DNA from 4 places in the Ferdinandcohnia jepli genome. Region 3 is predicted to be linked to each of the others. Evidence: riboswitches for the same ligand, from Rfam matches in the RefSeq annotation. Region 3 holds a riboswitch; each other region holds the start of a gene.
The links. A riboswitch is a leader RNA that binds a small molecule or an ion and turns the genes downstream of it on or off. The one in region 3 is predicted to bind S-adenosylmethionine.
Positions count from the first base shown of each region.

Region 1: linked by a shared signal. The riboswitch ahead of AB3M96_RS05855 (LLM class flavin-dependent oxidoreductase) and the one ahead of mtnK (S-methyl-5-thioribose kinase) in region 3 are both predicted to bind S-adenosylmethionine.
Region 2: linked by a shared signal. The riboswitch ahead of AB3M96_RS13115 (methionine ABC transporter ATP-binding protein) and the one ahead of mtnK (S-methyl-5-thioribose kinase) in region 3 are both predicted to bind S-adenosylmethionine.
Region 4: linked by a shared signal. The riboswitch ahead of AB3M96_RS16695 (sodium:solute symporter family protein) and the one ahead of mtnK (S-methyl-5-thioribose kinase) in region 3 are both predicted to bind S-adenosylmethionine.

Region 1 is NZ_JBFOKR010000004.1:179,821-184,018, forward strand. It holds gene AB3M96_RS05845 (VanZ family protein) at 1-116, opposite strand, end outside; gene AB3M96_RS05850 (M20 family metallo-hydrolase) at 229-1,509, opposite strand; SAM riboswitch class I at 1,739-1,849, shown strand; gene AB3M96_RS05855 (LLM class flavin-dependent oxidoreductase) at 1,931-2,983, shown strand; gene AB3M96_RS05860 (ATP-grasp domain-containing protein) at 2,999-3,949, shown strand; gene AB3M96_RS05865 (hypothetical protein) at 3,965-4,198, opposite strand, start outside.
Region 2 is NZ_JBFOKR010000011.1:69,005-73,202, forward strand. It holds gene AB3M96_RS13110 (O-acetylhomoserine aminocarboxypropyltransferase/cysteine synthase family protein) at 1-1,310, shown strand, start outside; SAM riboswitch class I at 1,413-1,519, shown strand; gene AB3M96_RS13115 (methionine ABC transporter ATP-binding protein) at 1,713-2,738, shown strand; gene AB3M96_RS13120 (methionine ABC transporter permease) at 2,731-3,435, shown strand; gene AB3M96_RS13125 (MetQ/NlpA family ABC transporter substrate-binding protein) at 3,452-4,198, shown strand, end outside.
Region 3 is NZ_JBFOKR010000003.1:28,662-32,859, reverse strand. It holds gene AB3M96_RS03710 (pyridoxal phosphate-dependent aminotransferase) at 1-673, opposite strand, end outside; gene AB3M96_RS03705 (carbon-nitrogen family hydrolase) at 707-1,558, shown strand; SAM riboswitch class I at 1,702-1,858, shown strand; gene mtnK (S-methyl-5-thioribose kinase) at 1,966-3,159, shown strand; gene mtnA (S-methyl-5-thioribose-1-phosphate isomerase) at 3,171-4,198, shown strand, end outside.
Region 4 is NZ_JBFOKR010000015.1:94,979-99,176, reverse strand. It holds gene AB3M96_RS16705 (proline dehydrogenase family protein) at 1-26, shown strand, start outside; gene AB3M96_RS16700 (OsmC family protein) at 68-538, opposite strand; gene AB3M96_RS16695 (sodium:solute symporter family protein) at 552-2,162, opposite strand; SAM riboswitch class I at 2,290-2,405, opposite strand; gene AB3M96_RS16690 (NUDIX domain-containing protein) at 2,872-3,648, shown strand; gene AB3M96_RS16685 (cysteine hydrolase family protein) at 3,715-4,198, shown strand, end outside.

The DNA.
Region 1 (4,198 bases), on a different contig from region 3:
TGGTATTTATTAATAACCACTAAGCAAACCAAACCGAGAATAAATGAAACAACGAAGAATAGCAGGAAATGTCCCACCTTGTCCATTCCAAATACAAGTTCATAATTTATTTTCATATCTTCCTCACCCATTAGTGAGTTTGGTCAACCCGGGAAGAACATAAACCTATTGGTTATTAGTGGGTAAAAAGAGAATGGAAAAATAAGATTCCATTCTCTTTTTTCATGATTATCTATAAGTCTCCAAAAAATCCTTCAACACATGAACCGCCTGCACACAATCCCCCAAAGTCGACCACTCGGCAGGATTATGACTAATCCCATCCTTACTCTGTACAAAAATCATCGCAACCGGAAGTTTACGCCCAACCACCATTGCATCATGCCCGGCACCGCTTGGTAAATAAGCCGGTTCTATCCCTTGGGCTTTAACCGAGTTAGCCAGTTTTTCCTGCATGTCCTCACTGATTGGAACGGGTGCCTCCCGGAAGGTTTCTTCTACTTCTAGTTCGATGTTGTGGTTGTTGCAAAGAGTGTGCGCCTTGTCGATGACAAGTTCGACTAGTTTGTCGCGCGTATCCTTTTGGATATCACGAATATCAACAGTTAAACGAACCTCACCTGGAATAACATTTACCCCATTAGGAAATACATCAACCTTGCCAACAGTCGCAACTGCAGAAGAGCTCACTTGCTGAGGGAGCGCTTGTACCTCATATATAAATTGGCTGGCAGCAACAAGAGCATCTTGTCGATCATTCATTGGAGTGTTGCCTGCATGACCGGCTTGTCCTTTAAACGTCATCTTCAACCAGCATGGTCCTGCAATTCCGGTCACAATTCCTACAGATGTGTTTGCATTTTCAAGTCTTTTACCTTGTTCAATATGTATTTCAACAAAGGCTTCTAGTTTGTCGAGGTCTCTTTTTGAAGTGAAAAAGGAATCTGTAGTGAGGCCAATACTTTCTAACACCTCGCTAAAAGGGACTCCGTTTATATCCTTTTTAGGAAGTAAATCCTCTGGTTTTGCCTCACCAATCATCGACATGCTGCCACTAAAGCCACCGTTAAAACGTGCACCTTCTTCGTCGGTAAAAATGACGACTTCGTAAGGTCTTTCTGGAGTGTATCCGGTTTGTTTCCAAGCTTCTGCAACCTCTAGTGCAGCAAGCACACCAAGTGGTCCGTCAAAATGTCCGCCATTTGGCACACTGTCTACATGGGATCCAGATATTAGTGCCGGTAACTCTGGGTTTTTACCTTCAAGGCGGCCAAACACATTTCCGGCACCGTCAACAGTTACTTCAAGTCCTGCTTCGGTCATCCATTTTTTGACGAGGTCCTTTGCTGCCTTTTCTTCTTCTGAAAAGCCAATCCGGTACGAACCGCAGTCTGGTGTGAGTCCAATCTCGGAAAGAGCCGCTAATCTTGTGGCCAAGCGCTCACCCCTTACGCCGTTTTTGTTTAATGATTTATCGTAATCTACTATGAGTTTTTCATACAGGTTCATCTGAATTCTCCTTTTTTGTGGTTTGCAATTTAAGCATTGTTCAATTAATGTACCTATTATGCAATTAATAAGACTATCCTGCAATCATAATTGTGACTTAACGAGAAACTCTATTCAGTAATTCAATAAGATTACTCGGTTTACTACATTAGCTAACAAAAACTTTTTTGTTGAACTTTTCTGATAGATAAAGTATGATAACATTACGAATTACGAAATAAATAGTGTCTTCTTATTACGAGAGGTGGAGGGAAATGGCCCTTTGAAGCCTCGGCAGCGGGTTCTAGATTCATAGAATACTGTGCCAATTCCATCAAACTTGATGTTTGAGAAATAAGAAGGGGTCGACGTTACATACAAACCTCTTCTTTTTGAAGAGGTTTTTTATTTTATCTAGAAACAGCATGAGGAGATGAGTGGAGTGAAGTATGGTTTTTGGTTACCGATTTTTGGTGGGTGGTTACGAAATGTGGAGGATGAGAACATGCCACCGACCTTTGCTTATGCAAAGGAAGTGATTCAAGCGGCGGAAAAATGGGGCTATGATACAACCTTAATTGCTGAATTATATTTGAATGATATTAAGGGTCCCGAGCATGATTCCCTTGAGGCTTGGTCAACTGCGGCAGCACTTGCAGCAGTTACGGAAAAAATTGAAATTATGACAGCGGTCCGTCCTGGATTCCACAACCCTGCTGTAACAGCAAAAATGGCTGCGAACATTGATCATATAAGCAATGGAAGGTTTACGTTGAATGTCGTTTCTGCTTGGTGGGAAGAAGAAGCCCGTCAGTACAACGGTATTTTTACAGCACATGATGAGCGTTATGACCGCACGCTAGAGTTTATCGATGTTGTGAAAGGACTATGGACAGAAGAAACTTTCTCATATGATGGCAAGTTTTACAATATCCAAAATGCGAAGCTTGCTCCAAAGCCAGTTCAACGTCCTAACCCGGTTTTATATGCAGGCGGCGAAAGTCCAAAGGGTAAAGAAGTAATCGCTTCAGTCATGGACGCTTATGTGATGCATGGTGGAACAGTTGAAGAAATTGATACGAAAATCACGGATATGAAAAATAGACGAAAAGCCTTGAACAAAGACGACTTCCAATCCTTTGGAATGGCAGCGTACGTGATTTGCCGCGATACAGAGGAAGAGGTTCAGGAGGAACTTCGTCGTATCACGGATGTAAAAGATACTAGCGGATACGCGGGATTCAAGGATTTCACAAGTAAATCTCAATTAGAGCAGCAAATTCAGTTGCAGGATTATTCCGTTTCAAACAGAGGCTTGCGTCCAAACTTAATCGGAACACCGGAACAAATTGCGGAGCGCATTTTAGCATATGAAGAGGTTGGATTAGACTTATTACTACTTCAATTTTCACCACAGCTAGAAGAAATGGAACGCTTTGCTCGTGATGTAATGCCACTTGTAGAAGCGAAACGAACTCAAAAACTAGAAGCTTAAAAAGGAGTGGAAGCAATGAGTAAAATATATGTAATTCATGAAAATGATGAATGGACACAGCACTTAGTAAAGCGCCTAGAAGAACTAAATCTTCCGTATGAGTTGTGGCATCTGGATCAGGGAACAGTGGACTTATCCGAGGCACCGCCGGAAGGTGTATTTTATAGTAGAATGAGCGCATCTTCTCATACGCGCGGTCATCGATATGCACCTGAATTAACGAGTGCAGTTCTTGCATGGTTAGAAGCGCACGATAGAAAAGTGTTTAACGGATCGCGTGCACTGCAGTTAGAAGTTAGTAAGGTTCAGCAATACCTTGAGTTGAATCGTTATGGTGTAAAAACACCGAAAACAGTTGCGGCAGTTGGAAAAGAACAAATTCGTGAAGCGGCAGCGAAGTTTGCAGGTGCACCATTTATTACAAAACATAACCGTGCTGGAAAAGGACTTGGAGTTCAATTGTTCTATTCATTAGAAGCACTAAATGAGTATCTTGAAGGACCGACTTTTGAGGAGCCGGTTGATGGAATTACGCTTATTCAAGAGTACATCCAATCACCAGAACCATATATCACCCGTTGCGAATTTGTTGGCGGCAAGTTTGTGTATGCGGTTCGAGTCGACACATCTGAAGGCTTTGAACTATGCCCGGCAGACGCATGCCAAATCGGAGACCTTTTCTGTCCAGTTGGCGAAGAAGTACCAACGAAACCTAAGTTCCAAATCGTTGAAAACTTTGCAGATCCTATTTTAGAAAGGTATGAGCAGGTTCTAGCTGCAAACGACATTCACATTGCTGGCATCGAGTTTATCCGTAACAGCGAGGGCGAAATTTTCACATATGACATCAATACAAATACCAATTACAACTCAGACGCGGAGGATGCTGCCGGTAAGTTTGGTATGCTTGAGGTTGCAACGTTTTTAGGGAAAGAGTTGGAGAAGTTGGCTGGAGTAGAGGTGTAAAAAAAGGGAAGTTGCCTACTGGTAACTTCCCTGAACATCTAATGCCTTTTTCAATAATTCATTTTTCTTTTCTTCATACTTTTTCTTATAAGGCAGGGCTTCCTCTTTTGAGTGTCCATTAACTACTAACTCATTCTCTAGCTCGGTATAGAGCGCGTAGAATAACTCATCGGTTTCTTTTTCTAACGTCTTGAATTCGTTATAGTAGGTACCCATCACTTGCAAAACTGCCACTCCATCAGCTGATTC
Region 2 (4,198 bases), on a different contig from region 3:
AAAAAAAGTATAGACCAGAAACGGTAGCTATTCACGGTGGTCTTGTAGCAGATCCTGTTACGGGAGCGAGAGCGGTTCCGATTTATCAATCAAATGCTTATAAATTTAATAATACAGAACATGCCGCAAACCTATTTGGTTTAAAAGAAAATGGATATATATATACTCGCATCCATAATCCAACAGTGACAGTTTTTGAAGAAAGAGTTGCTCAATTAGAGGGCGGAGTTGGTGCATTAGCAGTTGCAAGTGGAATGGCAGCTATAACAACTGCTATTCTAAATATTGCGGGTGCTGGGGACGAGATTGTATCAGCATCAACACTATATGGGGGTACATATAACCTATTCGCAAATACACTTCCTAAATATGGAATAAAAACAACATTTGTAGACCCTTCAAATCCAGAAAATTTCCGTCAAGCAATTACTCCTAATACAAAGGCTGTATTTGCAGAAACAATTGGTAATCCAAGTTTAGATGTTCTTGATATTGAGTCAGTAGCGAATATTGCGCATGAAGCAGGGATTCCACTTTTAATTGACAACACCTTTGCAACTCCTTATCTCTGCAGACCTATCGAACACGGAGCAGATATTGTCATCCATTCTGCAACGAAATGGTTGCTAGGTAATGGAACGACATTAGGTGGGATCATCGTAGATGGTGGTAATTTTGATTGGAATTCACCTAAATTCCCAGGTTTCACAACCCCTGATCCGAGCTATAATAATTTAGTTTATGCCGAGGCACTTGGACCTGTCGCTTATATTATAAAAGCCAGGGTTCAGCTTCTACGTGATCTTGGGCCATCAATAAGCCCATTTAATGCTTTCCAATTTAATTTGGGACTCGAAACCTTACATGTTCGAATGAAAGAACATATTGAAAATACAAAAAAGGTTGTCACTTATTTAAAAGATCATCCAGGCGTTGAGTGGGTACTATATCCTGGAGAAGAAAATCATCCGAACAAGCAATTAGCAGACAAATATTTATCAAAAGGGGCCGGCGCTGTTGTAGTCTTTGGCATCAAAGGTGGAAGAGAGGCTGGTCAAAAGCTAATAAATAGTGTTGAATTATGGTCACATGTAGCCAATGTAGGAGATGCAAAGAGTTTAATTATTCATCCTGCAAGTACAACGCATCAACAACTTGGACCAGAAGATCTAAAAGCATCAGGTGTAACTGAGGATTTGGTTCGATTATCTGTAGGAATTGAAAATATAGAGGATATACTTGAAGATTTAGAACAAGCAATTGAAGTAGCAAATGGAACAACGTCGAAAAAATCTGTACCTACTGTGTAGTTTCTTTTTGAGAAAAAAATTTGTTGACACCTTTTTTTGCTAATGATAAAATCACAAATGTCGCTATAGCAACATAATGAAAAAGTGAATATATAAATGTGACTCTTATTTAGAGTGGTGGAGGGAAGTGCCCTATGAAACCCAGCAACCGTCAACGTCCGTTGAAAAGGTGCCAATTCACACAAAGCTTATGCTTTGAGAGATGAGAGGAAGGTTATTTAGATATCTATGCCTTTCTGCTCTTTTGCAGAAAGGTATTTTTGTTTTAGTAAAGTAGCTGAAAAGACAGGCTGACACCCTAATTGTAAATAAAGGTAACCGGATTATAATGGCGGGAGTTTACTTTATCAGTTATTTACATAAACTAAGCTTAGTTTTTTCTGAATAGAAGGTGTGACAAACGTGATATCACTAACAAATGTTAAAAAAGTCTATAACTCAAAGAATAATTCAGTAACAGCTGTGAATAATATCAATTTGCAAATTAATGAAGGCGAAATATTTGGCATAATCGGTTATAGTGGTGCAGGTAAAAGTTCCTTAATTCGCTTACTGAACGGACTTGAAACACCAACCGAAGGAACAATTACAGTTGCGGGACATGATATAACCTCTATTAAGGGGAAGAATCTTCAAAATGCACGGAAAGAAATTAGTATGATCTTCCAGCATTTCAATTTACTTTGGTCGAGAACTGTGAGAGAAAACATATCATTTCCACTTGAGATTTCAAAGGTTCCCAAAACCGAACGAGATAAAAGAGTTTCCGAACTCATTAAATTAGTAGGCTTAGAAGGAAGAGAAGATGCATATCCTTCACAACTTAGTGGAGGACAGAAGCAAAGAGTCGGTATCGCTCGTGCACTTGCAAATAATCCAAAGGTTTTACTTTGTGATGAAGCTACTTCTGCTCTAGACCCACAAACAACTGACTCAATACTTGACCTGCTCGTGGATATTAATGAGCGATTAGGGTTAACGATTGTATTAATCACGCATGAAATGCATGTTATACGTAAAATTTGCCATCGGGTCGCTGTAATGGAGGAAGGCAGATTTGTTGAACAAGGGAAGGTACTTGATGTGTTTAAAAAACCTCAGGCTAACATTACAAAACGTTTTGTTCAACAGGTAACAGAGCCAGAGGAAACAAAAGAAACGATTGAACACTTGTTACATCAGTATCCTAACGGACGGGTTATTCAATTAACTTTTGTTGGCGAAACTGCTGAAACACCATTAATTACACGTTTAATCCGTGATTTCAATATTGAAGTTAACATTCTGCAGGGGAAGATTTCTCAAACACAAAGCGGTTCATATGGGACTTTGTTTATTCATATTGATGGTGAGATGAATGAAGTGAATTCGTCAATCGATTACATTCGTCAACAGCAGGTAGAAGTCGAGGTGATCGAAAATGCTTGAGAAGTTATATGAACTCTTTAAATGGGAAAAACAAGTGGAAGACCTGGAAAAGTTAAAATGGGACGACCTATGGGAAGCAACGCTTGAAACACTATATATGACATCTATATCAGTAGTAGCAACATTTATTATCGGCTTGTTTCTAGGCTTGGTTTTATTTTTAACTGATAAAGGAAATGCATGGGAAAATCGTTATATAAATGGTTTTGTATCAGCGATTGTAAATATTTTTAGATCAATTCCATTTATTATTTTACTTGTTCTACTAATTCCGTTTACTAAAATTATCATGGGTTCTATGTTAGGCCCAAATGCAGCATTTCCATCTTTAATTATTGGTGCGGCACCCTTTTACGCAAGAATGGTAGAAATTGCACTACGCGAAATCGATAAAGGTGTTATTGAAGCATCGCATTCTATGGGAGCTACTAATAGCACTATTATCTATAAGGTATTAATTCCGGAATCATTACCTGCACTTATCTCAGGTATTACTGTAACTGCTATTTCGTTAATTAGCTTTACAGCGATGGCGGGGGTTATTGGAGCAGGAGGATTGGGACATTTTGCTTATCTTTATGGGTTCCAAGGAAATAAACCTATCATTACTTTTATTGCTACAGTAGCAATCGTAATCTTGGTATTCATCATTCAATTTTTGGGTGATTTCTTTACAAAATATACAGACAAGAGATAACAGGAGGAGTACTAACATGAAAAAGTGGTTTTTACTATTATTAGTTGGTTTATTATCATTAACTCTAGCTGCTTGCGGTGGAAATGATGAAGCAGGAGAACAAGGAACAGAAGGAACGAACGAAAATAAAAAGTTGGTAGTTGGCGCATCTGCAGTTCCACATGCTGAAGTATTAGAAAAAGCAAAAGAGCTTTTAAAGGAAAAGGGAATTGACCTTGAGATAGAAGTTTTTACTGATTATATTTTACCTAATGTTGCTTTACACGAAAAAGAAATCGATGCAAACTATTTCCAAACGCCAGGTTATTTAGCATTACAAATGGAAGATAACCCAGACTTTGATTTTGTTAGTGTTGGTGAAATTCACAAAGAACCAATTGGTATTTACTCAAAGGAATTTAACAATTTAAACGAGCTACCTGATGGCGCGAAAATTATTATGAGTAATTCATTTAGTGACCACGGTCGTATCTTACCAATTTTTGAAAGAGAAGGCATTATTACTCTTAAAGAAGGTGTAGGAGACCAAGCGAGAGTGGAAGACATCGTTGATAATCCGAAAAATCTTGATTTTTCTACTTTAATTGAAGCGAAATTACTAGCATCTTCTTTTGAAAATGGTGAAGGTGACGCAGTTGTTATCAATACAAACTATGCACTTGAAGGCGGAGTAAACATTGCTGAAGATGGTATTGCATTTGAAGGCGATGATGTTGTACCTGCAAACCTAATTGTAATTAATAAAGGCGATGAAGAACGCGAA
Region 3 (4,198 bases):
GTAAAAAGCTAACTGGCTTCTTCCCGTCAAAACCAATTGCTCCATATGCAAAATCATGAACTACACAAATATCATGTTTGTTCGCAAATTCAACAGTCTCCTCAAAGAATTCCTTTGTCGCAGTTGCGCCTGTGGGATTATTTGGGTAATTTAAGAACATAACTTTGGCTTTTTCTAATTGCTCTGGATTAAGCTCCGAATAATCAGGTAAAAAGGCATTATCTTCTTTTAACGGCATATACTCCATAACGCCACGGGCCAGTTCAACACCAGACCAGTAATCTGGATACCCCGGGTCAGGAACAAGCGCAACATCTCCAGGGTTTAAAAGGCATTGTGGAATTTCAACAAGGCCCGCTTTCCCCCCAAATAATATTGCAACCTCTGTCTCGGGATTTAACGTAACTCCATATTCTCGTTCATAAAATTTAGCGGCAGCTTCCTTCAAAAAAGGTTGTCCTCTGAAAGGAGGATACTTATGATAACTTGGATTTTCAGCAGAATTCTGTAATGCTTTTACAATATGTGATGGTGTTGGTTGATCAGGATTACCCTGGCCTAAATTTATTACATCATGGCCATCCGCCACCACCCTGTTGACCTTCCCTACAAGAGAAGCAAAGAACTGTTTTGGTAAGTTCTTAAGTATGTCAGACTGTTGAAAATTTTTCATGGATTCACCTTCTTAAAAATACTTGAAATTCTAGTGACAAATCATATATTGTTAAAAACAAATTGTAAAGTATTATTTTTTCCAGGAGGCCCAACTATGAATCTAAAAATTGCATGTATTCAACTGGACATTGTATTCGGAGATCCGGTCAGTAACCTTAACAATGTTACTAGAGAAATCGAACAAACTATGAAACAACATACCCCTGATGTCATTATTTTACCAGAGCTATGGACAACTGGATATGACCTTACTAGACTAGATGAAATTGCGGATGAAAATGGTGATAAAACAAAGTCATTTATAAAAGATCTTGCAACATCGTACTCAGTAAATATTATTGCAGGCTCTGTTGCTAAAAAAACGGATGATGGTGTTACGAATACAATGTTTGTCGTTAATAGAGAAGGCGAATTAATTGGAGAATATAGTAAACTCCACCTATTTCAACTGATGGATGAACACCTATATTTGCAAGCTGGGGCGAGTAAAGGCCACTTCACACTTGAAAATATCCAGGCTTCCGGCTTGATTTGTTATGATATCAGGTTTCCAGAATGGATTCGTGCACATACTACAGATGGAGCAGAAATTCTGTTTGTAGTAGCCGAATGGCCGCTCCCACGATTAGAGCATTGGAGAGCATTATTGCTAAGCCGGGCTATTGAAAATCAATGTTATGTTGTTGCTTGTAACCGCTCAGGCAGTGATCCAAACAATGTATTTGCTGGTCACTCCATGATTATCGATCCATGGGGTGAAATTATTGTGGAAGCAGGAACAGAACCAACCACTCTTGTTGGTGAGATCAATCTCGCTAAGGTGCAAGAGGTAAGAAAACAAATTCCTATTTTTCAAGACAGACGTCCAGCATTTTACAAATAATTAATCTCGTACTTTAAGAAATGAATTTAGTTAATTGAATCGAAAAAATTTATTGACAATTACATGTCTAGGTTGGTATTATTCACTTCAGTATCAAAAATAAAATTTAATAGTTCAATAATTGCAAAAGCAATTACGTTGATCTCTTATCAAGAGTAGGCAGAGGGATTTGGCCCGATGAAGCCCAGCAACCGACCGTAATACCATCGCAAGGTGGGGCGCATATAATGCGCCGGGGAAACCCGCAAGGCACGGTGCTAATTCCAACAGAAAGTTGTTTCACTTTCTGGCAGATAAGAGGTGCGAAGCCGTGTCTTCAAGCCTCTTTCAAACTGGAAAGAGGCTTTTCTATTTTTTATCACACATAGAAAAGCCTCCATTAACTACGAATCTATGGAGGTATACAAATGGCGATTTCAAAACATTCAATCTATGAACCTTTAACAGAGAGTACAGCAGTTGCACTGGCTGTTCGTCTACGTTTATTTGAAGAAGGGCAAGTATTATCTTGCAGAGAAATTGGAGATGGTAACTTAAATCTTGTTTTCCACATTACCGAGCAAGAAAGTAGCAAAGGAATTATTATCAAACAAGCACTCCCATATGCAAAAGTGGTTGGAGAAAGCTGGCCATTATCGCTCAAGCGCGCAACCATTGAAGCAAACGCACTGCTTGCTGCAGCTGAACATGTGCCTAATCTTGTACCAAAAGTTTTTTACACAGACGAAACTCTTGCAATCACAGTAATGGAGGATCTCTCCTATTTACGGATTTCTAGAGCTGGGTTGATTGAAGGCGAGACATATCCACTTCTCTCAGAGCATATTGGTACATACTTAGCAAAAACGCTTTTCTACACGTCCGATTTTGGTCTTGAGCCAGCAAAGAAAAAACTATTGGTACAGAAATACATTAATCCAGATCTTTGTAAAATTACAGAGGACCTTGTTTTTACAGATCCTTTCTTTGATATTGATACAAATAGCTATGAACCTGAACTTCAACAAGATGTTGAACAGATTTGGGGTGACCAGTCCTTAAAATTCGAGGTTGCAAAACTTAAACAGAAATTTTTAACACAAGCAGATGCATTATTGCATGGTGATCTTCATACAGGCAGTATCTTTGCAAATGAAAATGAAACAAAGGTAATAGATCCAGAGTTTGCCTTTTTCGGCCCATTAGGATTTGATATCGGGCAATTTGTTGCTAATCTATTATTAAATGCAATTTCGAGAGAAGAACAGAAACGTGAGCCTTTGTTTGCTCATATCGAAAAAACCTGGGATGTCTTTTCATCAACCTTTACTCAATTATGGAAAAATGAAGGTGTAGAATTATACCGTGACGTGGATGGCTATCTAGACTATGCAATACAACAAGCCTTTGAAGATGCGATTGGTTTTGCAGGATGTGAAATTATTCGTAGAACGATAGGCTTGGCACATGTAGCAGATTTAGATGGCATAACTGATTTAGACCGAAAAATTGCAGCAAAACAACATGCGTTACGTCTAGGTAAGGAACTGATCCAAAACCGGAAAAATATCGTTCGTCTATCTGAATTAAGAACTTATGTCCGACATACAGAGACAGCGTAAGGAGTGACATCATGAGTTACACAAAAACAGTTCCACAATCTGTGGAATGGAAAGATACTTATATTACCCTATTAGACCAAACAAAGCTGCCGCTTGAAACAGTGTTTATTGACCTCTTTACGATTGAGGATGTTTGGGACAGCATTGTTGCCTTAAAGGTACGAGGTGCACCTGCAATTGGCATTACAGCTGCTTTTGGTTTAGCACTCTCAGCACAAAGTTATGAAATCTGCTCTCTATCTGAATTTAAACTAAAATTGAATGAAGAAAAGGAGTACCTTGCCAGTTCACGCCCAACAGCAGTTAATTTACTTTGGGCAGTTAATCGGTTAGTTGCTAGTATTGAAGATTGCAAGACAGTTAATGAAGCGAAGACTACACTCGTGCATGAAGCAATTCAAATCCAAGTCGAGGATGAAGAGGTTTGTCGTCAAATCGGTGAGCATGCACTTTCCCTCTTTAATGAGGACTACAAGGTTTTAACTATTTGTAATGCCGGGGCAATCGCAACTGCTAGATATGGAACTGCATTAGCACCCTTCCACCTTGCTGCACAAAAAAATATCAATCTAAAAGTATATGCATCGGAGACAAGACCTGTTTTACAAGGTGCTCGGTTAACTACATGGGAACTCCTGCAATCTGGTGTTGATGTAACACTTATTACGGATAACATGGCTGCACATACTATTGCTGCAAAGGGAATTGATGCTATTATCGTAGGTGCCGACCGAATCACTGCAAACGGAGATACAGCAAATAAGATTGGAACATACAATCTTGCGTTACTTGCTAAGGCGTTTTGCATTCCGTTTTATGTTGCAGCACCTCGATCTACGTTCGATATTTCCCTTCAAACAGGAAAAGAAATACCGATTGAAGAGAGAAATCCTGATGAAGTTACTCATATTGCTGGTATTCGCGTTGCCCCTGAAGGAGTTCAGGTTTATAATCCCGCCTTTGATGTAACACCCAATGAGTTAATTACTGCTATCATCACAGAAGATGGGATCCTGCAAGGGGATTTAGAAGCCGAGAT
Region 4 (4,198 bases), on a different contig from region 3:
TTTGGAAGAGTCTATTCTCAAAATAAATAAAAAATGGGTCAAGGGGACAGGTCCCTTGACCCATTTTTTATTTGTGGTGGGGCAGTGGAGCTATGTCCCAAACTAGTTCGATTTCAACACCTGCATTTTTTAGTAGGTTGTATAGGGGGCAGCGTTTGAGTACGATTTCTTTTAGTTCTTCTAGTTTCTCTGGTGTTTCATCAGTTTCAAAGACGATTTCGTTTATGACAGATTGGTAGTAGGGTGAAACATCTGCAGTACCCAATAGTCCACGCCGATCTACAACGGCAAGGCTTTTTATGTCAATATTTTCAAAGTGAAAATTTATTTCTCTTGCAACTAAATCGATTACCACAAAGATACATCCGTTGAATGCACCCAATACATATTCCAATGGTGTAGGAGCTTCATTGTCGCCGCCAATCTTTGTAGGTTCATCAATTAAAAATTGAAAGCCTCTCACGAACTGTTCTGTTTGAACGTTCTTTTTCCACACTGTTGTTACATCAATTTTTCGTAAATCGGTTGTAATACCCAAGTCTACCAGCCTCCTATATTATTTTTCTAACATGTCTTGTAACCGTTGTTTTCTCTTTTATAAAACTAATACAACTGATAAAAAATCCTGACACAATAAGCATTAAGATAATTCCTGTAATCCCATTTTGATGTAGGAATGAGAAAGTTGAGACTAGAAAACCAATTAAAGTGCATGAAAGGAGAAATGAGTAGAATCCCAGACTTTTAAATGATCCATTCCATTCCCACTTACTAGCGGTATCAAGTAAACTAGCAATTATTATCGTAATGATATTAACAATCATGCCGATCCAAACCGGATGGATGTTTAAATAAAAGTCGTTTACTGCCCAGCCACTAAGGTGATACCAAAGTAAACCGGATAATGAACCTGTAAAAAGTGAAATAAGGGCTGCTCGTTTTGTTACAACTGGCCAGAATAATGCAGCTACTACTGGTGCAAAAGTTGCCGAGTTTCTAGTAACCCATGCAAGTACATTCCACCAGGCGGACTGCTCTGACCGTAAAAGGGCAAAACCGACCATTAAAAGAGTTAATAGCACTAAAGACCATTTTGTATAGCGAATTAATTGCGCTTCCGTTGCTTTTTGATTTATGGCACTTCCAACATCGCGGCCTAAACTTGTAGCACCAGAAAATTGGCAAGGTGCACCCCAGCTTAGCGCGGCTGCCCAAAAGCCTAAGAAGAACAGTCCGACAAGAGGGGCTGGAAGAGTTTCCATTAGATACATTGGAACTGCTACTAGTCCACGGCCTTCATTTGGGACAACCTGTGCAGCAGCTAATCCGAAAAGCACAGCACCAATTATTAATGGAATACCAAGTAACGCAGCATAAAGCAATCCGTTGCGTCCTTGCTTCGGTGTTTTACAGGACAAAGCCATTTGAAACGCAGCTTGAGCTAGAATTACGTTAAAAAGGAAAGTACCAAACCAGGCTAAAATTGTTTGGATCCCTGCACCATCAAGGGAGGCGTATTGTGGTTTTTCTTCAAAGAGTGTCTTAAGTCCATCAATTCCAGGATTAAGGAAAAAGGCATATGTACCGATTCCCAGCATGATGAAAAAGACAATTACATTACTTAACTGTGTAATTCCGATTGCCCACATACCGCCGAACTGAAGATATACAAGGAGTAATAGGGCAGTTAATGCAACGGACCAAATTAGAGATATTCCTGTAAAAACAGAGAGGGCGGATGCAAAAGCTAGTGCTGTAGCGACAGACCACATCGGGAATGTAAAGGCAGTGATGGCACCAGCAACACCTCGAACTTTTTCACCATAACGGTCACCTAAAAGCCCAGATATGGTAACCAATGCTTTTTTACGAAAAGGGGCGATTAACACAAGTGCAATAATTAAAACATGTATCGTTTCCGCTACACCATACCAAATCGCAGAAATACCAGTAAGATAGCTAAGCTCTAAAATTGCGATATAAGAAGAACCTGAAAATAAACCTGTAATACAAACAGTGACTAATAATGTATTAAACCCACGACCTCCAACGAAAAATCCACTTCCATCAACTGCCTTCCGTTTTGCTATCTGACTTATAAAGATAAGATAAAACGTGTAAACCAAAGCAAACCCAATAAACCAATACCCAACACTTGTCATAATACCGCCTCCTAAATTTTATAGCATATATGAATAATCAAAACTAAACTCATGTGTTTAGTTGGATTAAAACAAGTGAGAGGCCATAAAAAAACCTCTCCCAAGAGGAAGAGGTACTATTATCTCTTCCTCATCTTTCAGACAATAAGTCTGTTGGACGTAGCACCTTTTTATTTTCCGTAGAAAATAAGAGGTTGCTGCAGGATCACCGGACCAATTTCCTCCCCTGGCTCTTGATAAGGATATACCGTATAAAATTAATACTAAATTTACAACGTGTTATTTGAAAAGTCAAACAATTTTTAAGAAATCTTTCTAAAGACCTAGGTGGTACGGAGGGACAGGTTCAGTCCCAAAATAAGCACAATTTGGATCTTGCGCTTAACTAGTGTTCTTAAATGGACTAGTAGGTTTTTGAACTACTATTGGTTGCAATACACGAAGGGGAGTAGTTAGTTTATTGGAGTTAAGAATTGCCAACTGGAGAAGCAATCATATCAGTTGGTCACTCATAGGGCAAATGAATTACTAACTGCTAAAGCATATTTATTAGTTAATTACTCATAGAGCAAGTAATTGCCGAATCCCAAATATCGGGAAAAATTTTTAAAGAATATGTGGACTTTTTTGGTGAGTTTCGGATATACTATAATTAACAATTAACATTTTGTTAATAGTAACATATACTAATTTCAAAAGGGGAAACACAATGTCGAACGAAGAAGCATTGAACCAATATGATGTAAAGAAATATCGCACGCCTGATGGATATACATCTGATATTGCTGTTTTCACTATTGTCTCAGAAAAAGCTGAGGTTTACAAACCACCGAAAATGACAATGAAGCTGATGCTTATACAACGCTCAATGACAAATGCAGAAGGAAAACCAAACATTGAAGCAGGGAAGTGGGCATTACCTGGCGGTTTTGTACAAGAAGATGAAACAGCTTTTGAAGCAGCAAAACGCGAGCTCGAAGAAGAGACGGGTGTTGGTGGGATTCATATTAAACACTTTGGAGTCTATGATAAGCCTGGTAGAGATCCAAGAGGCTGGATTATCACAAACGCCCATTATGCGATTGTCCCAGAGCATAGTTTATCCAAACGAAAAGCAAATGACGATGCAGCAGATGTGAAATTATTTGCACTAGATGAGGTTCTGTCATTGGAGCTTGCATTCGATCATGTTGAGATTATTAAAGATGCGATTGCGATGATTACCAATGACCTACTGCAAACAACAGTGGCAAAAAGATTTTTACCGACACAATTTACGTACTCTGAACTACAAGCGGTATTACTAACTGTGACTGATGATCCTGCAATAGCAAGTGAGCAAAGTTTTGCTAGAAAAATAAAAACTCTGCCATTTATCAAGCTTGTTCCAGGGAAAAAGACACAGCGTACATCCAAAGCACCAACACAGCTTTATGAATTTATTGATATGGATGTAGTTAAACCAATATATACAGCTAGATACTAATTTTTTGAAACGTACATTTAACAATATGTTAATTATTAATGTTTACTAAGATTAGGAGGAATACTAATGAAAAAGGCATTGATAAATATTGATTATACAAATGATTTTGTTGCATCAGATGGTGCGTTAACCTGTGGCGAACCGGGTCAGCAGATTGAAAATGAGATTGTGAGTATTACAGAAGAATTTATCTCTAACAACGATTATGTAGTCTTTGCAATTGACCTTCATAAAGAAGGTGATCACCGACACCCTGAAACGAAATTATTTCCCCCCCATAATATTGAGGATACATCAGGGAGATTGTTGTATGGGAAACTGCAAGGGGTATTCAATGATCAACAAGCAAATCCAAATGTATATTGGATGGATAAAACAAGATATTCAGCATTCGCTGGAACAGACCTTGAGCTAAAACTACGTGAACGTGGAATTACAGAAGTACATCTTGTAGGCGTATGTACCGACATTTGTGTGCTTCACACTGCTGTTGATGCCTACAACAGAGGCTTCAAAATTGTGGTGCATTCGAAAGCAGTAGCAAGCTTTA